Regions from separate parts of the Variovorax sp. LjRoot130 genome, predicted to be linked through region 3. Evidence: riboswitches for the same ligand, from Rfam matches in the RefSeq annotation. Region 3 holds a riboswitch; each other region holds the start of a gene.

Region 1 (6,770 bases), on a different contig from region 3:
CGCCGCCGCCGTGCGGAATGCAGAAGGTCTTGTGCAGGTTCAGGTGGCTCACGTCGCCGCCGAACTCGCCGGGCGCCGCCACGCCGACCAGCGCGTTCATGTTGGCGCCGTCCACGTAGACGCGGCCGCCGTGCGCATGCACGATCTCGCAGAGTTCCTTGACGCGGGTTTCGAACACGCCGTGCGTGCTGGGGTAGGTGATCATCACCGCGGCCAGCTTGTCGCCGTGCTTCTCGCAGGCGCGCTTCAGGTCGTCCATGTCGACGTTGCCCTGCGCGTCGCAGGCCGTCACCACCACCTGCATGCCGACCATCTGCGCGCTCGCCGGGTTGGTGCCGTGCGCGGAGGAGGGGATCAGGCAGATGTTGCGGTGCCCTTCGCCCTTGGCTTCATGGAAGGCCTTGATCGCCAGCAGGCCGGCGTACTCGCCCTGCGAGCCGGCATTGGGCTGCAGGCTGATGCCGGCATAGCCGGTGGCCTCGCAGAGCCAGGCGCGCAGCTGGGCGTCGAGCTGCGCATAGCCCTGCAATTGCTCGGCCGGCGCGAAGGGATGGATGTTGGCGAACTCGGGCCAGGTGATCGGGATCATCTCGCTGGTCGCGTTGAGCTTCATGGTGCAGCTGCCGAGCGGGATCATGCTGCGGTCGAGCGCCAGGTCCTTGTCGGAGAGGCTGCGGATGTAGCGCAGCATCGCGGTCTCGCTCTTGTGGGTGTTGAACACCGGGTGCGTGAGGAAGGCGCTGGTGCGGCGCAGGTCCTCGGGGATGCGCGGCGCGATGCTGCCGGCCAGCTCGTCGAAGCGCGGCATCGGCGTGCCGGCAGGCACGAACAGGGCCCACAGCGTCTCGATGTCGGCGCGGGTGGTGGTCTCGTCGAGCGAAATGCCCAGGTGGTTCTGCAGACGCTGGCGCAGATTGATGCTTGCCGCCTGCGCGCGCTCCTGGATTTTCGGCGTGTCCTCGCCGGTCTTGACGGTGAGCGAGTCGAAGGAGGTCTCATTGGCCAGCTCGCGGCCCATCTGTTCGAGGCCCTGCGCCAGCACCGCGGTGAGCGCAGCCACGCGCTGCGCGATGCGCGTCAGGCCTTCGGGCCCGTGGTAGACCGCGTACATGCTCGCGACCACCGCCGGCAGCACCTGCGCCGTGCAGATGTTGGAAGTGGCCTTCTCGCGCCGGATGTGCTGCTCGCGCGTCTGCAGCGCGAGCCGGTAGGCCGGCTGGCCTTGCGTGTCCACACTCACGCCCACCAGGCGGCCGGGCAGCGAGCGCTTGAACTCGTCGCGGCAGGCCAGATAGGCCGCGTGCGGGCCGCCGTTGCACATCGGCATGCCGAAGCGCTGCGTGGTGCCGCACACGATGTCGGCATCCCATTCGCCGGGCGGCGCCAGCAGCGTGAGCGCCAGCAGGTCGGCCGCCACGCAGAAGGCGGCGTCGCACGCATGGGCGTGGCCGGCGAGCGGGCGCAGGTCGTGCACGTGGCCGGTGGTCGAGGGGTACTGCGCGAGTGCGCCGAAGAAATCGCCGCTGGCCATCAGGTGCGGCAGGGTCTCCGACACGGTGCTGACCTTGACCTCGATGCCGAGCGGCGCCGCGCGCGTTCTGATGACCTCGATGGTCTGCGGATGGCAGTCGCCCGAGACCAGGAACACGTTGCTCTTGCTCTTGGCGCTGCGCTTGGCGAGCGTCATCGCCTCGGCCGCCGCCGTGGCCTCGTCGAGCATCGAGGCATTGGCGATGGCCATGCCGGTGAGGTCGCACACCATGGTCTGGAAGTTGACCAGTGCCTCCATGCGGCCCTGCGAAATCTCGGCCTGGTAGGGCGTGTAGGCGGTGTACCAGGCCGGGTTCTCGAGCACGTTGCGCAGGATCACGCCGGGCGTGTGGGTGCCGTAGTAGCCCTGGCCTATGAAGTTCTTCGCCACCTTGTTCTTCGCCGCAATGGCCTTCAGCTCGGCCAGCGCGTCGGCCTCCGTCACCGAGGCGGGCAGGCGCATCGGCTTCGTGCGGCGGATGGCCGGCGGCACGATGCCGTCGATCAGCTCGGCGCGGGTGGTCGAGCCGACGGCGGCGAGCATGCGCGCTTCGTCATCGGCCTCGATGCCGATATGGCGGGCGATGAATTCCTCGGCGTTCTCGAGTTCGCTGAGGGAGGGCAGGGAAGACTTCGGCATTGGCGTGTTCGGTTCAGTTTTCGTCGGCGAACTTTTGATAGGTGGTGGCGTCGAGCAGTGCATCGAGCTGCGAGGCGTCGCTGATCTTCATCTTGAAGAACCAGCCGCCCGCTTCGGGCGCGCTGTTGGCCAGCGAAGGGTCGGCGCGCAGCGCCTCGTTGACTTCGGTGATCTCGCCCGTGATGGGCATGAACACGTCGGCCGCCGCCTTGACCGACTCGACCACGCCGGCGACATCGCCCTGGCTGTAGCTCTTGCCGACTTCCGGCAGGTCGACGAAGACCACGTCGCCCAGCGCATCCTGCGCATGAACGGTGATGCCGACGGTGGCGACGCCGTCGCCGACCGCCTGGACCCACTCGTGGTCCCTGGTGTACTTGATGCTCATGAAAGGCTCCTTGAAGAAAAGAATTCAACCGCGGTAGTAGTGCTGCGGCACGAAAGGCATGGTGCTCACCTCCATCGGCACCGGCTTGCCGCGCACGATGGCCTGGATGCGGGTGCCGGGCTCGGCATAGGCGAGCGCGACGTAGGCCATCGCGACCGGCCGGTCGACCGTGGGGCCGAGCAGGCCGCTGGTCACCTGGCCGATGGGCGCGCCCTCGAAGGATTCGAGCAGCGTGCCATCGCGCACCGGCACGCGCTCCAGCGCCACCAGGCCGACGCGCTTGCGCTTGAGCGTGTGGTGGTCCAGGTGGCCTGCGACGCCATTGGCCGCCGTGAGTTGCGCCAGCACCTTGGCCGCGCCCGGAAAGCCGCCTTCGCGCGCACCGCCGGTGCGCCGCACCTTCTGGATCGCCCAATTGAGCGAGGCTTCGACCGGCGTGGTGGTCTCGTCGATGTCGTTGCCGTAGAGGCACAGGCCCGCTTCGAGCCGCAGCGAATTGCGCGCACCCAGGCCGACGGGCTTGACCTCGGGCTGGGCGAGCAGCAGCCGTGCGAGCGCTTCGGCATCCTTGGCGGCCACCGAGATCTCGAAACCGTCCTCGCCCGTGTAGCCGCTGCGCGTGGCAAAGGCCGCGATGCCGCCGATCTGCACCGCGCCGCCGGTCATGAAGACGAAGCGCTCGATGCCGGGCGCGAGCCGGGCCAGCGCGGTCACGGCCTGCGGGCCCTGCAGCGCCAGCAGGGCGTGGTCGGGCATCGGCAGCACCTGGCAGCGCGCGCCGATCCTGGCCTGGATGTGCGCGATGTCGGCCACCTTGCAGGCGCCATTGACGATCACGAACAGCGAGTCGTGGCCTTCGTTGAAGAACATCAGGTCGTCGAGGATGCCGCCTTCGTCGTTCAAGAGCAGGCCGTAGCGCTGCTTGCCCGGCGCCAGGCCGATCACGTCGACCGGCATCAGGCTCTCGAACGCGGCGGCGGCATCGGGGCCAGCCAGGCGCAGCTGGCCCATGTGGGAGATGTCGAACAGGCCGGCGGCCTCGCGCGTGTGCTTGTGCTCGGCCATCAGGCCGGCGGGGTACTGCACCGGCATCACATAGCCCGCGAAGGGCACCATGCGGGCGCCGAGCTCCAGGTGCAGGTCGTAGAGCGGGGTCTTTTGCAGATCGTCGGATGCGGAGGCCAAGGCACTCTCCAAAGGGGCAGTCCAGATCCATGACATTCTTGCCATGGGCCACCCCTGCTGTCCGCTTTACCTGAGAGATTCGCCCCACGATCGGGGTTTGCTCCTTCGGTGGGCGGCACTGCGAACAAAAAACGCGATGCGCCGCCTCTCTCCAGCAAGGAAACGCCCGGAAAATGGGGCGCTTCGTCAGTCCTTTTGCCTGAGCGTTCGGGCCCGTTTTTCGAGGGGACCTGCGCCTTCGGCGGCCCCGCGCTGCGAGGCTCTCTCCTGACCTGCCCGAGTGTAAGGGATGAGCCCGGTCCTGGCCGCTCAGGAGCGCTCCAGGCGCAGCCGCCTGAGCAGAAACTTCTCCCACAGCTTGTCGGCGACGAGCTGCAGGGAGCTGCGAATGTGCGCTCTGGCATTGCGCGCGTCGTAGGGCGAGCGGATGTCGGCGCCCAGCTGCCGGGCGCGCACGCTGAGCATGCTCTCCGAGAGAACGCAACGCGCCTTCATGCGCAGGTCGTCGAAGTTCTCCGGCGAGAACGCACTGGCCTTGTGCCATTCGTGGGACCACTTGAATCTGCGCTGCCTGGACGGATCGCTCTCGTCCTTGATCAGCCAGGCTGACACGAAATCGACATAGGCCTCGTCGACGCTGTCGCGAAACAGACGGTGCTCGGGTTCGAAGCGGTCGTAGACCAGCGAATCCAGGAATTCGTTGCCCGGCGAAAGCGCACCGAGCTGGCGGCGCAGGTTGCCGTTCATCGCGAAGCAGTAGGTCGAAACCCATTCGAGCAGGGGACCGAGCGGCGTCATCGTCGAGCGCGGAAAATCGTTGATCTCGCCGAAGAGCCACGGGCCCGGGTGCAGCCCCAGCCTCTTGATTTCACCGCCGAAGCCGGCCACCCTGCGTTCGCTCCATCCGTGGTTTCGCGCGACGGTGTCGTTCGAAAAGATCCACACGTCGGGCTCGCCGCTGCGGGCAAGAATGGCTGCGACTCCTTGGTCCCACCCAGTGAATTCGCGGTTGGAGTTGTCGCCTGCGATGACGAAGCCGTCCTCGCATTCCGCATTGCGCAATGCTTCGCCTCCGGTGGACCTGGCGTTGTCGACGATCGCGAGAACGACACGATCGCTCTCGCCGGCCAACTGCCTTCGCAGCTTGGTCAGCACCTGGACCGAATGATCACGATGCTGACTCCCGTACTCCAGATGAACAAAACCGTAGTTCGTCATGCCTGTTGACAGAAAAAAGAAGGGAGGGTTGGGGCGCCGGATGGGCGCGACGCGACGAGTATCCCACCTCGTCTTGTCAGCGGAGACGCCGAGTTTGTCCGGATGCGGCCATGGCGGCCGTCGGGGCCGATTTCAATGCACGAGCTGGGGCGGCAGCAGCTTGTCGATGCGTTCGCGGATCGACGTGGCGCGCTCGGCACCCGCGAGCTTCTCGATCTCGCCGAGCATGGCGGATGCGGCGGCCAGCATCGACTCCCGGTCGCGCGCTTCACGCAGCAGCTCGCGGAACTGCCCGGCCAGGATCGGATCGCGCCTGACGAACATGCGCTCGCACAGGTCGAACAGGAACATCCGCGTGGTGGCGAGCGAACGCTTGCCGTCGAAGACATCCGCCGCGACCGGCGGCTCGGGGCTCGCGTCCGGCGCCGGAGCTGCCTGCACCGGCGGCGCCACGGCGGGCGTAGCGGGTTGCGAACGATGCAGATAGCCCTCCTGCACCAGGTGCAGCGCCACGCGGCCGGCCTCGTCGCGGCTGCCGAAGAGCTGGCCGAAGTCGGTGACCGAGCGCTGGCCGTCGGCCATCAGCAGCAGGGCGCGCTCGCGCTGGCCCAGCGTGCGGCGGCCCGGCTGGAGTTCTTGGCGCGCTTTCTCGGTCTTGATGAGGAACATCTGATGCTCGGGCGTTCGGGGTCGAGCGCCGCAGCATCGGGGATCCGCATGACATCCTCGTGAATGACCGGGCCGCTGCCGCTATTTGAAGCCCCACAAACGCGGCAGCCAGGTGCTGAGCGCCGGAACGAAGGTCAGCACCAGCAGCACGGCCGCGTGCGCCCACAGGAAGGGCACGAGCTCGCGCACCAGCTGCGACATCGGCACCTTCGAGACGTTGCAGGTCACGAACAGCAGGCCGCCTACCGGCGGCGTGATCATGCCGAGCGTGAGGTTGTAGATCACGATCATCGCGAAGTGGACCGGGTCGATGCCGAGCTTGATGGCCACCGGCGCGAGGATGGGTGCCAGCACCATCACGCCGGGCAAGGGCTCGATGAAGATGCCGAAGAGCAGCAGGAAGACGTTCACGATGATCAGGAACATCCACGGCGAGAGCTGCATGCTGACCAGCCATTCGGCCAGGGACTGGGGAACGCCTTCGATGGTCAGGATCCAGGCGAAGGAGGCCGACAGCCCGATGATGATTAGCACCGAGGCCGACAGCAGCGCCGAGCGCGCGAGGATGTCCGGCAGCGCCTTCCATTCGAGCGTGCGGTAGACGAACTTGCCGCACACCAGCGCATAGAACACCGCCACCACCGAGGCCTCGGTGGGCGTGAACCAGCCGGCGCGCATGCCGCCGAGGATCACCACCGGCAGCAGGATGGCGGGGATGGCTTTCCAGGTGGTCAGCAGCACTTCGCGCCAGGGCGGCATGCCGCCGTCGCCGCGGTAGTTGCGCTGCTTGGAAACGTGGAAGTTCACCACGCACATCGCGACCGCGATCAGCAGGCCGGGAACGAGGCCGGCCACGAACAGGCTGCCGACCGACACGCTGTCGTCCTGCAGCGCGTAGATGATCATGATGATCGAGGGCGGAATGATCGGGCCGACGATCGCGGTCGAGGCCGTCAGCGCCGCCGCGTAGGAGCGGTGGTAGCCGGCCTTCTCCATCATCCTGATGAGCATCGAGCCCGGCCCCGCGGCATCGGCCAGCGCCGAGCCCGAGATGCCCGAGAAGAAGGTGAGCGAGACCACGTTGGTGTAGCCGAGCCCGCCGCGCCGGTGGCCGACGAACTGGCCCGCGAAGCGCAGCAG
Region 2 (6,770 bases), on a different contig from region 3:
GCTGATGCAGGAGTTGCTGCGCGACTGAGACTGGGACCTAGCAGGCTGCTGAAATACCTCATTCGAAAGTCCCCCGTAAGTAGGCCTGGGGCGTTGTCTTTGCAGACCCACAAAACCTGCTCCGATGCGCGGCCCTGACACATTCACCGAAGGTTTGTTCACCATGAGACGGCTGGACGACTTCGTTCCCGCCGACCATCCGCTGCGCCGCATCCGGGTGATGGTCAATGAGGCGCTGGCCAAGATGGACGAGTTGTTCTCTCGGATGTACGAGGCCGACATCAAGGGCGGCCGCCCGAGCATCGCGCCGGAGAAGCTGCTTCGCGCGATGCTGTTGCAGATTCTGTTCAGCATCCGCTCGGAGCGCCAGCTCATGGAGCAGACGCAATACAACATGCTGTTTCGCTGGTTCATCGGCCTGGCGATGGACGACGCGGTGTGGGTGCCGACGGTGTTCAGTAAGAACCGCCAGCGCCTGATTGAGCACGACGCGGTCGTCGCCTTCTTCAACGAAGTGCTGGAGACGGCGGAGAACAAGGATTGGTTGTCGGGAGAGCACTTCAGCGTCGATGGCACGCTGATCCAGGCCTGGGCCGGACACAAGAGCTTCGTTGGCAAGGACGGTGACGACGATGGCGCCAGCGGCGGGGACTTCAAGGGGCAGCGACGCAGCAACGAAACGCACGAGTCGAAGACCGATCCCGATTCGAGGCTGTACCGCAAGGGCAAGACTGCCAGCGAGTTGCGCTACATGGGACACACGCTCACCGACAACCGTCACGGCCTGGTCGTTAACGCCATGGTCACGCAGGCCGACGGCTTTGCCGAGCGTGAAGCGGCCAAGGTCATGATCAGGGACGCACGTCAAGCCACCGCGAGTCCGGATACCGAGGTCACGCTGGGCGCCGACAAGGGCTATGACGCGGCCGAGTTCATCGAGGCGCTGCATCGCATGAAGGTCACGCCGCACGTGGCGCAGAACAAATCGGGGCGTCGCTCGGCGGTGGCCGACGAGATCGCTCGGAGCGAGGGCTATGCGATCTCGCAGCGCAAGCGAAAGCTCATCGAGCAAGGCTTCGGCTGGGCCAAGTTCGTCGGCCCCATCCGGCAGGTGATGGTGCGCGGCATCAAGAAAGTCGACCAGTTGTTCGTGCTGACGATGGCCGCCTACAACTTGGTGCGCATGCGGACCTTGGCAGAAGTCCGTCCGTTGGCCGCGTAGCGGGCCAGTGAGAGCCCCAAACGCGCCTCAAAACGGGGGAAACAGGGATGGCAGCGGACTTGGGACGCCGAAATCACAAGAATGCCGTCTTCAGTGCGCTGGGCGCCTTCGGCGTGCCTGGTACTTCAGCAGCCTGCTAGGAGGTGGCGAAAGCGAAGTCGACCTCGGGCTTGAGGCCGCTCACGATGCGCGCGATCGATTTGCCCGAGCCGCAGGCGTGGGTCCAGCCCAGCGTGCCGTGGCCGGTGTTGAGGAACAGGTTCGGCAGCTTCGTTTTGCCGATCAGCGGCACGTTGCTGGGCGTCGCCGGCCGCAGTCCGGTCCAGAACTGGGCTTGCGTGCTGTCGCCGGCGCCAGGGAACAGCTCTTCGACGCGCCGCACGATGGCCTCGCAGCGCACGCGGTTCAGGTCACGGTCGTAGCCGTTGAGTTCGGCCGTGCCGGCGATGCGCAGGCGGTCGCCGGTGGCCGAGGTGTAGCGCGAGAACACCAGCTTGTACTCGTCGTCGGTCAAAGAGACCTGGTGCGCCTTCGAGGCATCCTTCACCGGCAGCGTGACCGAGTAGCCCTTGGCCGGGTAGATCGGCAGCCGGATGCCCAGCGGCGTCGCGTAGAGCGGGCTCAGCGAGCCCATCGCCAGCACGAAGGCGTCGCCGCGGATGCGCTGGAAGCGGCCTTCGTTGTCTGTCGCTTCCACGTGGTCGATGCTGCCGCCTGCTTCGCGCAGCGCGGTCACGGTGTGGCTCATGAGGAAGTTCACGCCGGCCGCAGAGGCCAGTGCGACCAGTTCGCGCGCGAAGCGGTTGGCATCGCCAGATTCGTCTTCGGCCGTGTAGGTGGCGCCGGCCAACTGGGGCCGGATGTGGGCTAGCGCGGGCTCGATCTTCACCGCCTCGTCGGCCGAGATCACCTGGCGCTCGCAGCCCAGTGCGCGCATCTGCTCGGCCGGCTTCAGTGCGCCGTCGAATTCCTTCTGGGTCGTATAGAAGTGCAGGATGCCCTGGGTGCGCTGGTCGTAGCTGAGACCGGTGTCGCGGCGCAGCTGCTGCAGCGTGTCGCGGCTGTAGGTGCCCAGGCGCACGATCTGCTCGATGTTGTGGCGCGTGCGCGCCGGCGTGCATTCGCGCAGGAACTGCAGGCCCCAGAGCCACTGGCGCATGTCGGCGCGGATGCGAAAGAGGAGCGGTGCATCTTCCTTGCCGAGCCATTGCAGCACCTTGAGCGGCGCGCTCGGGTTGGCCCAGGGTTCGGCATGGCTGACCGAGATCTGGCCGCCGTTGGCGAAGCTGGTTTCGGCAGCCGGTGTGGCCTGCCGGTCGATCACGGTCACTTCGTGGCCGAGTTGCTGGAGGTAGTAAGCCGAGGTCACGCCGAGCAGGCCGGCGCCGAGAACGATCACGCGCATTTCGAGAACCTTTGAGGTTGCAGCGCTTGAACGCAACGGAAACGGAAGCTCGAAAAAGAAAGCAACCGGACCATGCGTCCAAGTTGCCGCTCCCCCTGTCCTCGGTACCTGAGAGATTCACCCGCTGCGCCCGCAGCAGGTTTGCTCCTTCGGTGCATCACATGGCGTGATGGCTCTCCAGACGGCTTTGACAGTTGATGCAGTACAGGCTCATCGCGTGAGCCGACCTGAGCGTTTATGGGAGTTTGCGCCTTCGGTGGAGCCGCTTCCCGCGGCCCGCTCTCCTGCAGTGCAGCAATTGTAAGGCGGCGAGGACGCGCGCGGCTACGGATTTCTGAAGGCGAACTCGAGCTCGGGCCTGAGGCCGCTCACGATCCGGGCAATCGACTTGCCGGCGCCGCAGGCGTTGATCCAGCCGCGCGCGCCCGGCGCGACATTGAGGAACAGGTTGAACAGGCGGGTCTTGCCGATCATCGGCAGCCCGTCCCGGCTGACGGCATGCACGACCGTCTCGAGGGAGGCATGCGCCGTGTCGGCCGCGCCGGGCAGCAGCGTTTCGATGCGGCGCAGGATGGCGTCGACGCGGTCCGAATCGGGCTCGCTCTCTTCGTCGAAGCTGGCGCGTACCGTGGCGGAGACCCGCAGGCAGTCGCTGCCCGGCGTTTCGATGCGCCGGATGCCCAGCTTGCCCTGCCGGTCGCGCAGCGCGACGCGCGGTGCGCGGGTCGCGTCCTTGAGAGGGATCGTGACGATGTATTCGCGCAGGAAGCGAAAAGGCATGGCGATCTTCAGCTTTTCGGCGTGCATCGCGCTGGAGATGCCGAGCGCCAGCACATAGGCCTGGCCGCGCAGGACGACGGGCTGGCCGTCGGCATCGAGCAGCTCGACATGGTCGATGCGGCCTGCGCGCTCCTCCAGGGAGATCACCGTGTGCTGGGTCAGGAAGCGCACGCCGGCCGCGCGGCACAGGAACACCATGCTGGCCGCGAACTGGGCCGGGTCGCGCGCCGCCGGATCGTCGAGCGAATAGGCTGCGCCGGCGAGCTCGCCGCGCAGGGCCTGCAGGGCCGGCTCGATGCGCAGCGCCTCTTCGGCCGAGACCAGGCGCTCCTCGCATCCCAGATCTTTCCAATGAGAGGCGCGCGCCAGCCGGGCGTTGAAGGCGTCGGCATCGGTGTAGATGCTCAGCAGGCCCGGGTTGCGCTGGCCCGGGGGCACGCCGGCTTCGTCGCGCAACGAACGCACGATGTCGCGGCTGTAGGCGCCCAGCCGGACGAGGTGTTCGATCGGCTTGGATTTCGGCGCCTCGCCGATGGCGCGATCGAGCAGCTTCGCGAAGCGTCGCCGCAGGCGCACGTACAGCCCCACCCATTTCGCGCGGGCGGCACGGCGAGCGGCGGATTGCCGAAGAAGCTGGTCGGCCGCGGCCGTGACGACCGTGTCGACGCGCCCGCGCGCCTTGGCGGCCGGCGTGGCATGCCTGTCGACCACCGTCACTTCGTGGCCCAGCTGTTGAAGGTAATAGGCCGATGTCACGCCGAGCAAGCCGGCGCCGAGTACAACCACGCGCATGTCCAGATCCTTTTGGGATGGCATGAACGGCGGGTTTGGGCGCTCACTGTGCGGAGCTGCCGTAACCCGGGGTTCAGATGCCGCTCCCCCTGTCCTTGGTACCTGAGAGATTCATCCGCTGCGACTTGCAACGGACTTGCTCCTTCGGCGCATCACCTGGCGTGATGACTCTCCAGACGGCAATTGACTAAATGAGCAGTGATTCGAACCGATGCAAGGTTCACCTGAGCGTTCATGGGAGTTTGCGCCAACGGTGGGATGTCGATGCATCCGCTTTTCTGCGGTAAGAATCTTAGCTTAGAAACCGGTTTCCTGGCCGTCACGCGCGGCGCAGGCGGGTGAACAGCTCGAACTCCCAATTGCGCATGCCCAGCAGCAGCGTGTAGCCCTCGCGCTCCTTGGGCGAGAGCTTCTGGTCGGTCTGGTGTTGCTGGGCGAAATCCTGGGCCACGCGCTGCAGCCGGTCCAGAAAGGCCGGCGCCAGCGAGCGGCTGATCGAGCCGTGAACCAGCAGCAGGCCTTCGGCCGGCCCGTCGAAGCCGCCTCGGTAGTAGTCGAGCACCACGTTCTCGCGGAAGAAGTCCATCACCGGCCCGTGCGGGCGCCAGCGGAAGGTTTTGGCGAGTTTCAGGCGGTAGCGGTTCAGCGGCCGGAGCTCGATGATGCCGATGCGGTCGAGTTGCGCGAGGTAGCCGATGCATTCCGCCTCGCTGATCCGGTAGGCGGTCACGATCTGCTCCAGCGTCCACTGGCTCAGGACGCAGATGGCCAGGAGCAGCAGCTTCTTGTCCTTGACCACGGCCTTTTCCTGCTCGAGCGTCAATTCCTTGAGCAGCGGCTGCGCATCGGCCACGCGGCGGGCGAGTTCGGCGAAGTCGATCTTGAGTGCACGGCAGATCGCATCGACCCGCGTGAGCGGCATGTCGCCCTTGGCGAGCATGCGCTTGACGCTGGATTCGGCCATGTCGAGCGACTTGGCGAGATCCGCATAGGTCATGCGGGCGGTTTTGAGCTCGTTCTTGAGAGCCTGCACAAGGTCGACGGTGGTGCTCATGGCGGGAGTATTGGGATTTGATACCTGAGGTCGTGAAAAAGTACTCCGTATCGATTCTCGATGCTCCCGGAGCGGTTGACAACCTACATTCCGCCGCACACACATCACCCGGAGCCCGCCATGCCTCTGCCTTGTCTGACCCGCCGCGAACTTGGCCTCTTGTCCCTCTTCGTCCTGCTCCTGCTGCTTGCGATCGCCGGCCCGGCCCTGCCGGCGCCCGGCCTGGGCGGCGCGCCTTTCGCCGACGACCGCGGTTGGCACGGCGTGCCCTATGCGATGGACGTGCTGAGCAACCTGCCTTTCGCGGTGATCGGCGTCTGGGGGCTGCGCTGGCTGCGCTGGCTGGAACGGGCGCACGAGGAGGCGCAGGACGCCGCGCCGCTGCCCCAGGCCATGGCCCAGCCGCCGGTCAACACGCTCGACTGCGCCTGGATGTTCTTCGCGGGCCTGATCCTCATCGCCGCCGGCTCGGCCTTCTACCACCTGCAGCCCGACGGCCTGCGGCTGGCGGCGGACCGCGCCGGCATGGCGGTGGCCTTCGCCGGCCTGATCGGCTGTGCCGTCTGCGAGCGAGTCAGCGCCCGCGCCGGCTGGCCGGCCGCCTGGTTCACGCTGACCGGCGGTCTGCTGGCGGTGGCCGTCCACCAGGTGAGCGGCAACGTGCTGCCGTGGGCGCTGGTCCAGTTCGGCGGCATGGCGCTGGTGCTCGCGCTGGCACTTGCCAAGCCCCTGGACGGCGCCATCGGCCTCAGGCTCGGCTGGGTGATCTTCTTCTACGCGCTGGCCAAGCTGCTCGAGCTGTCGGACCATGCCATTTACGAAGCGACGCATCATCTGATGTCGGGCCACAGCCTCAAGCACCTGGTCGCGGCGCTGGCGGCGCTGCCGGTGCTGCATGCGCTGCAGTCCATGGGACGGCAGACGCTGCGGCACAATCCGGGCGCGGCCGCGGTGACGGCCTGAGGAACCCGCCAGGGAATTCGCATGACAGCACCGGTCGACGCCTCCATTGCCATCGCGCCCGAAGCGCATGCGCACGCCAATCAATTCGCCTTGCTCGGGCAGCGGAGGTTCGGCCCGTTCTTCTGGACCCAGTTCGCTGGCGCGGCGAACGACAACCTCTTCAAGTTCGCATTCACCGTGATGGTGACCTACCAGCTGCAGCTGGGCTGGATGCCGCCGGCCATGGCGGGATTGGCCATCGGCGCACTCTTCATCCTGCCCTTCCTGCTGTTCTCGGCGACCGCGGGGCAGCTCACCGACAAGTACGACAAGACGAAGATGATCCGCTTCGTCAAGAATCTCGAGATCGCGATCATGGCGGTGGCGGCGTGGGGCTTCATGCGTGCGGACGCCGTGGTCCTGCTGGGCTGCGTGTTCCTGATGGGGCTGCATTCCACGCTGTTCGGTCCGGTCAAGTTCGCCTACCTGCCGCAGGTGCTTGATGCGCGGGAGCTCACCGGCGGCAACGGCATGGTCGAGATGGGGACCTTCGTCGCCATCCTGCTGGGACAGGT
Region 3 (6,770 bases):
ACGAGAACGCCAAACTCAACAAGCTGCTTGCCGAGGAGTTGTTAGAGGTGGCTCGGTTGTTTGAACAGTTTTCGGGCTGTCGCTAAGTGCATTTCTGGCTCGGTCAAGCCGCCATCGTGATTGATCCTGCTTGAAGAACCAACTACTGAGTGAGCCAGATTTGTGTAAACTGACTTCCTCGATCGCGATAAGTCTAAATCCTGATCACTCTTTACAATGCTTTCGTAGAGAGAAGCCCATTGCGGCGATATAACGTCATCCACGCTTACCTTTGATTGTCGTGCTTGTGATGGGGTCGTTGCAAATTGAGCCCGGAAACATCGATTGAAGTGAGAGCTATCGGAGAAACCGGTGATTGTCGCGATTTCCGTTATTGACTTGGGGCTATTTAAAAGAAGCCAATATCCATAAGCAAGTCGAAACTGACGGCAATATTGCTGGACCGGCTGCTTCATTTCCTGCTGGAAAAGCCGTTCTATCTGCCGCTTAGAAACCCCCAAGGTTGACGCAAGAGATTCAACCTTCAATGGCTGCTGTCCAAGATTTCTTTCGATGATCTTGAGCGCCCGAAGTACTCTCGCATCGAGTGGATTTTCTCTTGTTCCAGAATTCTGCTCAGTTTCGGTGGGGGAGGCCGAAAGCTCTTGCGGCGCGGGAATCTCGGCGCCGATAGCGGAATAATGACGTTCTAAAAGCCATGATCCGAGTTCCAGTGCCGCTAGCCCTCCCGCACAGCTAACTCGCCTGCCGCTCACGACCAAGTTAAGGCCTGAGATTTGCTGCACCTCCGCGAAACGGGTATCTCGGTCGGCGCCGCGATACCAATCTGTTGCGCAGGGCAATCTATCGAAAAATCCGGCTTCGATTAGCACAAATAGTCCGGAACCTATTCCCGCAAGAGTTGCGCCCTTCATATCGGCGCTTGTGAGTGCTTCCAGAATCGATCTGCGGTCCTCGACAGGAGCAGCTGTCTTCCCGCCTATCACGAAAACGTAGTTGCAATCGCGAGCAGCGTGCAGGGGCGCTGTCGGAGGTACTTGGACCCCGCAGGTCGTTTGCGCTGGCTTTTGTCCTAGAACGACATATTCAAAGTCGACTCCGACCGCGGCTGCCGGGTCGGTGCAATGCTTCAAGATATAAACCAGGGCAGAGTACGAAAACATCGTGAAGCCTGGAAGGAGGATGAAGCCGACCTTCACTCGCCGCCGCGCCAGCTTGGCGGATTCGGCCTTCACACCAGAAACCGGCATCATCGTGGACTCTCCTGCCATAAGGTCGGCAATCGTAGCAGTTGCAGTATGTCCGCGCGCAATCGGATGCTCATGGCACTTGTCGCATAGAAGGTAAGCGGATGGCCGTCCGATCCTTGACGACTGCGACCGGCGGCACGCGGCAATTGGCCGCTCACGGCGGTCTCGCCGGGAGGGCACTTCATCGATTGCCAGCGGTGCGGCAGGAGATTGTCGATGCGCTGGCCATGTGCGTGGGCAGGCGCTGCAGGACGTCTTTAGGTACGCGTGCGGATCGGGGCCGCAGAGCTTGCCGCCTGCACCAGGCTCATCACGACGGCCGCGCGATGGCCGGCCAGTTCTGATTTTTTCAACTCCCCTGCCTCACGTTCCAGGCTTGGCGCTCGAACAACGAGAGGCTGGTTGGCTCCCGACCCCTTGCGGCACTATCGACTTCCAGCAACGATCCGAATAGACTTCGATATAGCAGGAGAGCGGGCCGCGCGAAGCGGCTCCACCGAAGGCGCAAACTCCCATAAACGCTCAGGTCGGCTCACGCGATGAGCCTGTACTGCATCAACTGTCAAAGCCGTCTGGAGAGCCATCACGCCATGTGATGCACCGAAGGAGCAAACCTGCTGCGGGCGCAGCGGGTGAATCTCTCAGGTACCGAGGACAGGGGGAGCGGCAACTTGGACGCATGGTCCGGTTGCTTTCTTTTCGAGCTTCCGTTTCTCCGCGTTCAAGCGCTGCGACCTCATAGGTTCACGAAATGCGCGTGATCGTTCTCGGCGCCGGCATGCTCGGGATATTCGTACCACAGGCAGCGCGCTCGCGCCCGCCCTGAGCGAGCCGAATGCCGACGATCAGCTCTCCGCCCCACTCGACGACCCCTATTTCGGCAATTGACCACTTACTTCCAAGGACACCAGAGAATGACAACGCAAGGACCCGACGTACGCCTCACCCAACTCGGCATCGAATTGCCGAAGGCGGTCGCCCCCGTCGCCAACTATGTGCCGGCCCGAAAGAGCGGCTCGCTGATCTACATCGCGGGCCAGGTGCCGACCGCCGGCGGCAAGGACCAGTACGTGGGCAAGGTCGGCCAGGACGTCTCGATCGAGAACGCCCAGAAGGCGGCGCGACTGTGCGCGATCAACATCCTTGCCCAGCTGCGCACGGCCCTGGGCGGCAGCCTCGATGGCGTCGCGGGCTGCGTGCGCCTCGGCGGCTTCGTTAATTCCACCCCCGAGTTCGGCGACCATCCGAAGGTGATCAACGGCGCCTCCGACCTGATGGTCGAGGTGTTCGGCGAAGCGGGTCGGCATGCGCGCGCCGCAGTCGGCTGCAATTCGCTACCGCGCAACGTCGCTGTCCAGGTCGATGCCATCTTCGAGTTGGCCTGACGATGAACCACGCCGCGGCCTGGGCTGACGGCTGTGTACCGATAAATGCGCTGACCGGCTTCCTCGGCAGCGGCACCCACGCTGCTACGCCATTTGCTGGCCGATGCCGGCGTGGCGGACACGGTGGTCGTCATCAACGAGTTCGGTGAGGTCGGGCACGACCACCTGTTGGTGCGCGCGAGCTCGCTGAAGACGTCGTCCTGGTGAGCTTGGGCACTCTACGAGTTCGGCCGGGCTCTATTGGCTAGACTGCGTTTCAGCGCGGGCGCAATACACGACGCGACGCGGACCAACCGTGAAGACCGCCTTTTTAGATGAAGGACTCGGTAAATCTAGAACACTGCTAGGGAAATGCTTATATGGCGCCTCCCGGATTACAAGCAACTTGTGTGTAAAGGATCAGGAGGCAGAGCTGCAGTCTCATATTCGGCCTGTTGTGCAGGCGTGATGCCTGCTGGCCCTGATGGTATTCGCTGACGAGGCTCCCTGATCATCGAGATTGGTGCTCTTGATCCCTATCGGAGTGTCCCCATCCCGGTCCGACCTGTCTGGCGCATCACACGCGTGGTCGCTTGCTCTCCTTCGAAGCGGTAGTTTCTAGGTTCCTGCCAGTGCACTTGCTGCCACGCCGCAGGTCTCCACGCCTGTCCGCGTGCCAACACCACCATATCGTTCGCGCCAGCTTGTTGGCCACCGCCGACGACTACGCTGTATGGCCGGCGCTGGGCTTCAAATTTGACCCGCGTGTTCAGCCTACCCCGATGCTTTTTTAAGCGGTGCCACCGCAAGAACAAGGCGGTGCGCGAGATCGTGAGGGCCACAAGCCTGTCGCGCAAGACGGTGCACAAGTACTTGCGCACGCCGGTGGCGCAGCTCCGAAGTACCGGCGCAATTCGGCGTCCCAGAAGCTGCATCGTCAGGTCCACAGCCCGCCATAGCTTTTCGGCATCGTGCCCTCCGCGAATGCTATTTGCCGCGCGGATGACGCTGCCCTAACCTTTTGGTCATTCGAAACGGAGGTCCTACGTGACTGTTTGCATGATTGCAATATGACATGGCACTTGACATAGCTGGTGAGTACGTCGTCCCTGCCTCCCTGGCGACTGTGTATTCCGCTGAACGACCCCGCGATCCTGAAGCAGTGCATCCCCGGCTGCGAAGAGATCGAGGAGAGGTCCAACGGCGAGTTCGCCGCGATCATGCGCTTCGAGTTCGGACAGCTAAAGGCGCGATTCAGGGGCAAAGTCCACCTCTTCGATCGGGATCCGCCGAACGGCTATCGGCTGGTCGGCGAGGGCGAGGGAAGCGTTGCGGGTTTTGCCAAGAGCTCAGCCGTAGTGGCCCTGGCGGACACACCGGAAGGGACAAGGTTGACCTACCAACTGGGAGCGAATGTCGGCGGCAAGATCGCTCAGCTTGGCCAACGCTTGCTCATGTCAACGACCAAGAAGATGCAGGAAGGAGGAGGCTAGTCGATCTCGCCGCGAATGAGGTGCTCGAGGCGCCATGATGCTTCGGGAACTCAGCGCGCCGCGATGCACTCCACTTCGACACGAGCATTAAAGGCCAGTCCGCTCGATCCGAACGCGCTGCGTGCGGGAAATTTCCCCGCCGAGAAATATGTCTTGTAGACGTCATTGAAGGCGTTCCATTCATTCATGTCGGCCAACATCGCGGTGCACTTCACTATGTCGGCAAACGTGTATCCATGCACCTCCAGTGATGTCTTGATGTTCTCCATCACTTGTTTGGCCTCCGGCTGAATGCCGCCAGGTGGCAGCTTGAGGCTGCCGGGGATGTTCCCAATTTGGCCTGACAGGTAGAGTGTCGAGCCCACTTGCACTGCTTCGGAAAATGGAAGTGTTGTGGGAAGAACCTTTCCGGAGTTCAAGTGCTTCGGAGCCGCACAGCCGCTGATTAAAACGATCGCCAGGCCAGCGAGCGCTACGGGAAGTATCAAGCGGCCGGCAGCGCCAACGCCGCAAGACAGTGGATTTGCTTGAAAGTGCTTGGAACTCATGGGGTACCGATCGCTGCAAGAAACTTATCGATGTCGCTCATGTCGTTGAAGACGGACGGCGAGATGCGTGCGTGATTTGCGCGCAAGGTAATTTCGATCTTCGCGGGTGCAAGGCGAGGCGCCAGCTGGGATGCGTTGAGATAGGCGAATGTCACGATGGCGGAGTTGGAATCGGTCGGCGTCACCACTTGAAAGCCTCTGGCCCTCAGGCCGTTCTGCAAAGCGTCGGTCATAGGCTTTCGATAGGCTTGGATCTTGCCGGGGCCCACGCTCTGAATCCAGTCGATCGATGCCGCGCAGGCAGCCTCGACCGCACTTGCCGGGAAGGATCCCATGAAATACCCAGCGACCGAGTTGATCTGAACGCTCTCGTATGGGACGCTGCCCGGCGGATCAAGCGGATACACATGAAGAATTGGAGCCGCAAAGTTGCGAGTCTGGCGATAGCCATACCATGGGCGCTGGAGTTGGGGCAGAAGGCTCTTGCGCACGTACAGAAACGCGAAGCCGAAGTCGCCCATGAGCCACTTGTAGGTTCCGCATGCGGCGAAGTCCACACCTGCCGCCTTGACGTCAATCGGCATGTTGCCGGCGGACTGAATCAGGTCGACGTACACGAGCGCCCCACGCGAATGCGCCAGGTCGCATACGGCCTTGAGGTCATGGGTAAATCCGTTGTACAGCGACACATGCGAAATCGCAACGAGCTTGGTTCCGGGTGAGATTGCCGCATCCAGAGCGGAAAGTGAGATGCGGTAGTCCGCGTCCATTGGAACGGTGATGACGTTCACCCCCCGGAGCCGATACTGCTCGTACATGTAGAAAGACCCGACGAAGTGAAGCGCGTCGGTCACTACCCGCCCGCCAGACTCGGGCAAGCCGAGGGCCTTCGTGACGAGGTACTCACCCATCGATGTACTCGGAACGTACGTGACCTCATCCGCATCGGCATTGATCAGGGCCGCGAACTTTGCCGTGGCCGTTGCGCTTCCGCCCGCAAGCGTTGTTTTCGATTGCGCATAGGACGCCAGGGCATCCTTGGCATAGGTGTTCCATGGGTGATCAGCGGCTCCGTTGAGGAAGATGCGGTCAGCCACGCCAGGGAAAAGCGCCTTCGCCGGCAGCGTCGGCGTGGACGCGGGTGGCTCGGCCGCAGTTGCTGTGCCGATCGGCAGGATTCCACCCGAACCGCCACCTCCACCCCCGCAAGCGGCGAGTTGTCCGCCCAGGACGCCCGCTACCGACGCGCTGCCCACAGTCTTCAGCCAGCGACGCCGAGAAGTAGCAGGCGCTGTCGTGTTTTCCGAATCGCTCATAATTGAAACTCCATGTTGAGAAGTCAACAAATCGTTGAATCTTGGTGCGTAGACGACCTACAGCGGAGCGACTCGTCCAAGCCGAGCTTGCGTTGCGCAAGCCGCATGCCAGAATTCAACATTGCGTTTATTGTTCTACATTTTGTTGAAACGTCGACTAGGGATTCCACTCACTATGCCCCGTTCCCCAACCAACACAAAGACTCTGCCCCGGCCGACGGCTACCGCGAAGCCCCGCCGTATCAAGCGACAAACATCCAACAGCGCCGAAGACGCATCTGTTTCCGCAGCCCTCAAGGAAGAGCGTCGGCGAATCATGGAAGTTCTCAAGCCCGTGGTGCACATGATGGGTTCAATGCTGGGCCCGAACACCGAGCTGGTCCTCCACGACCTCACCAACCCCGACGCGTCGGTCATCGCGATTGCAAATGGCCATGTTTCGGGTCGCGATGTCGGCAGCCCCATCCTGACCGGACCGAAGGACGACCGTGCGTTCTCTGCTGCATTGACTTCCGCCACTCACGCAGCGCACAGCGGTCATTCGGTCGTCGACGCTTATCCAACCATCAGTCCGAAGGGCACGCCCCTGCGTTCTGCGACCGTCGTCTACAGGGACGCGGAAGGAATCCCCTTTGCTGCGCTGTGCATGAACGCCGACCTTACGGTGCTGAAGCTTGCCCATGCCTGGCTTGAGCAATCCATTCATGGCCGGCCACCCTCTGCCGCGGCGAATGAGGTGCAAAGCGATCCGCCCGACATGGACGCATTGATGGACGAGATCATTCAGTCGGCCGTACAG

Evidence for each region. A riboswitch is a leader RNA that binds a small molecule or an ion and turns the genes downstream of it on or off. The one in region 3 is predicted to bind glycine.
Region 1: it holds a riboswitch for glycine, as region 3 does, so the genes downstream of both, gcvT (glycine cleavage system aminomethyltransferase GcvT) here and ACSQ86_RS34330 (RidA family protein) in region 3, are expected to answer to the same signal.
Region 2: it holds a riboswitch for glycine, as region 3 does, so the genes downstream of both, ACSQ86_RS03230 (FAD-dependent oxidoreductase) here and ACSQ86_RS34330 (RidA family protein) in region 3, are expected to answer to the same signal.

The regions. Positions count from the first base shown of each region.
Region 1 covers NZ_CAXURM020000001.1:2,190,530-2,197,299, forward strand. The annotation lists gene gcvP (aminomethyl-transferring glycine dehydrogenase) at 1-2,170, opposite strand, end outside; gene gcvH (glycine cleavage system protein GcvH) at 2,184-2,558, opposite strand; gene gcvT (glycine cleavage system aminomethyltransferase GcvT) at 2,583-3,779, opposite strand; glycine riboswitch at 3,791-3,908, opposite strand; glycine riboswitch at 3,929-4,015, opposite strand; gene ACSQ86_RS11075 (hypothetical protein) at 4,053-4,961, opposite strand; gene ACSQ86_RS11080 (hypothetical protein) at 5,094-5,630, opposite strand; gene ACSQ86_RS11085 (TRAP transporter large permease) at 5,712-6,770, opposite strand, start outside.
Region 2 covers NZ_CAXURM020000001.1:619,632-626,401, forward strand. The annotation lists gene ACSQ86_RS03215 (LysR family transcriptional regulator) at 1-28, shown strand, start outside; gene ACSQ86_RS03220 (IS5 family transposase) at 125-1,222, shown strand; gene ACSQ86_RS03225 (D-amino acid dehydrogenase) at 1,359-2,627, opposite strand; glycine riboswitch at 2,713-2,818, opposite strand; glycine riboswitch at 2,834-2,924, opposite strand; gene ACSQ86_RS03230 (FAD-dependent oxidoreductase) at 2,952-4,199, opposite strand; glycine riboswitch at 4,279-4,385, opposite strand; gene ACSQ86_RS03235 (helix-turn-helix domain-containing protein) at 4,519-5,253, opposite strand; gene ACSQ86_RS03240 (hypothetical protein) at 5,413-6,216, shown strand; gene ACSQ86_RS03245 (MFS transporter) at 6,238-6,770, shown strand, end outside.
Region 3 covers NZ_CAXURM020000002.1:940,358-947,127, reverse strand. The annotation lists partial or broken gene ACSQ86_RS34340 (transposase) at 1-65, shown strand, start outside; gene ACSQ86_RS34335 (GlxA family transcriptional regulator) at 42-1,250, opposite strand; glycine riboswitch at 1,707-1,797, shown strand; glycine riboswitch at 1,813-1,918, shown strand; gene ACSQ86_RS34330 (RidA family protein) at 2,165-2,635, shown strand; gene ACSQ86_RS34325 (SRPBCC family protein) at 3,709-4,107, shown strand; gene ACSQ86_RS34320 (RidA family protein) at 4,158-4,655, opposite strand; gene ACSQ86_RS34315 (aminotransferase class V-fold PLP-dependent enzyme) at 4,652-5,971, opposite strand; gene ACSQ86_RS34310 (helix-turn-helix transcriptional regulator) at 6,288-6,770, shown strand, end outside.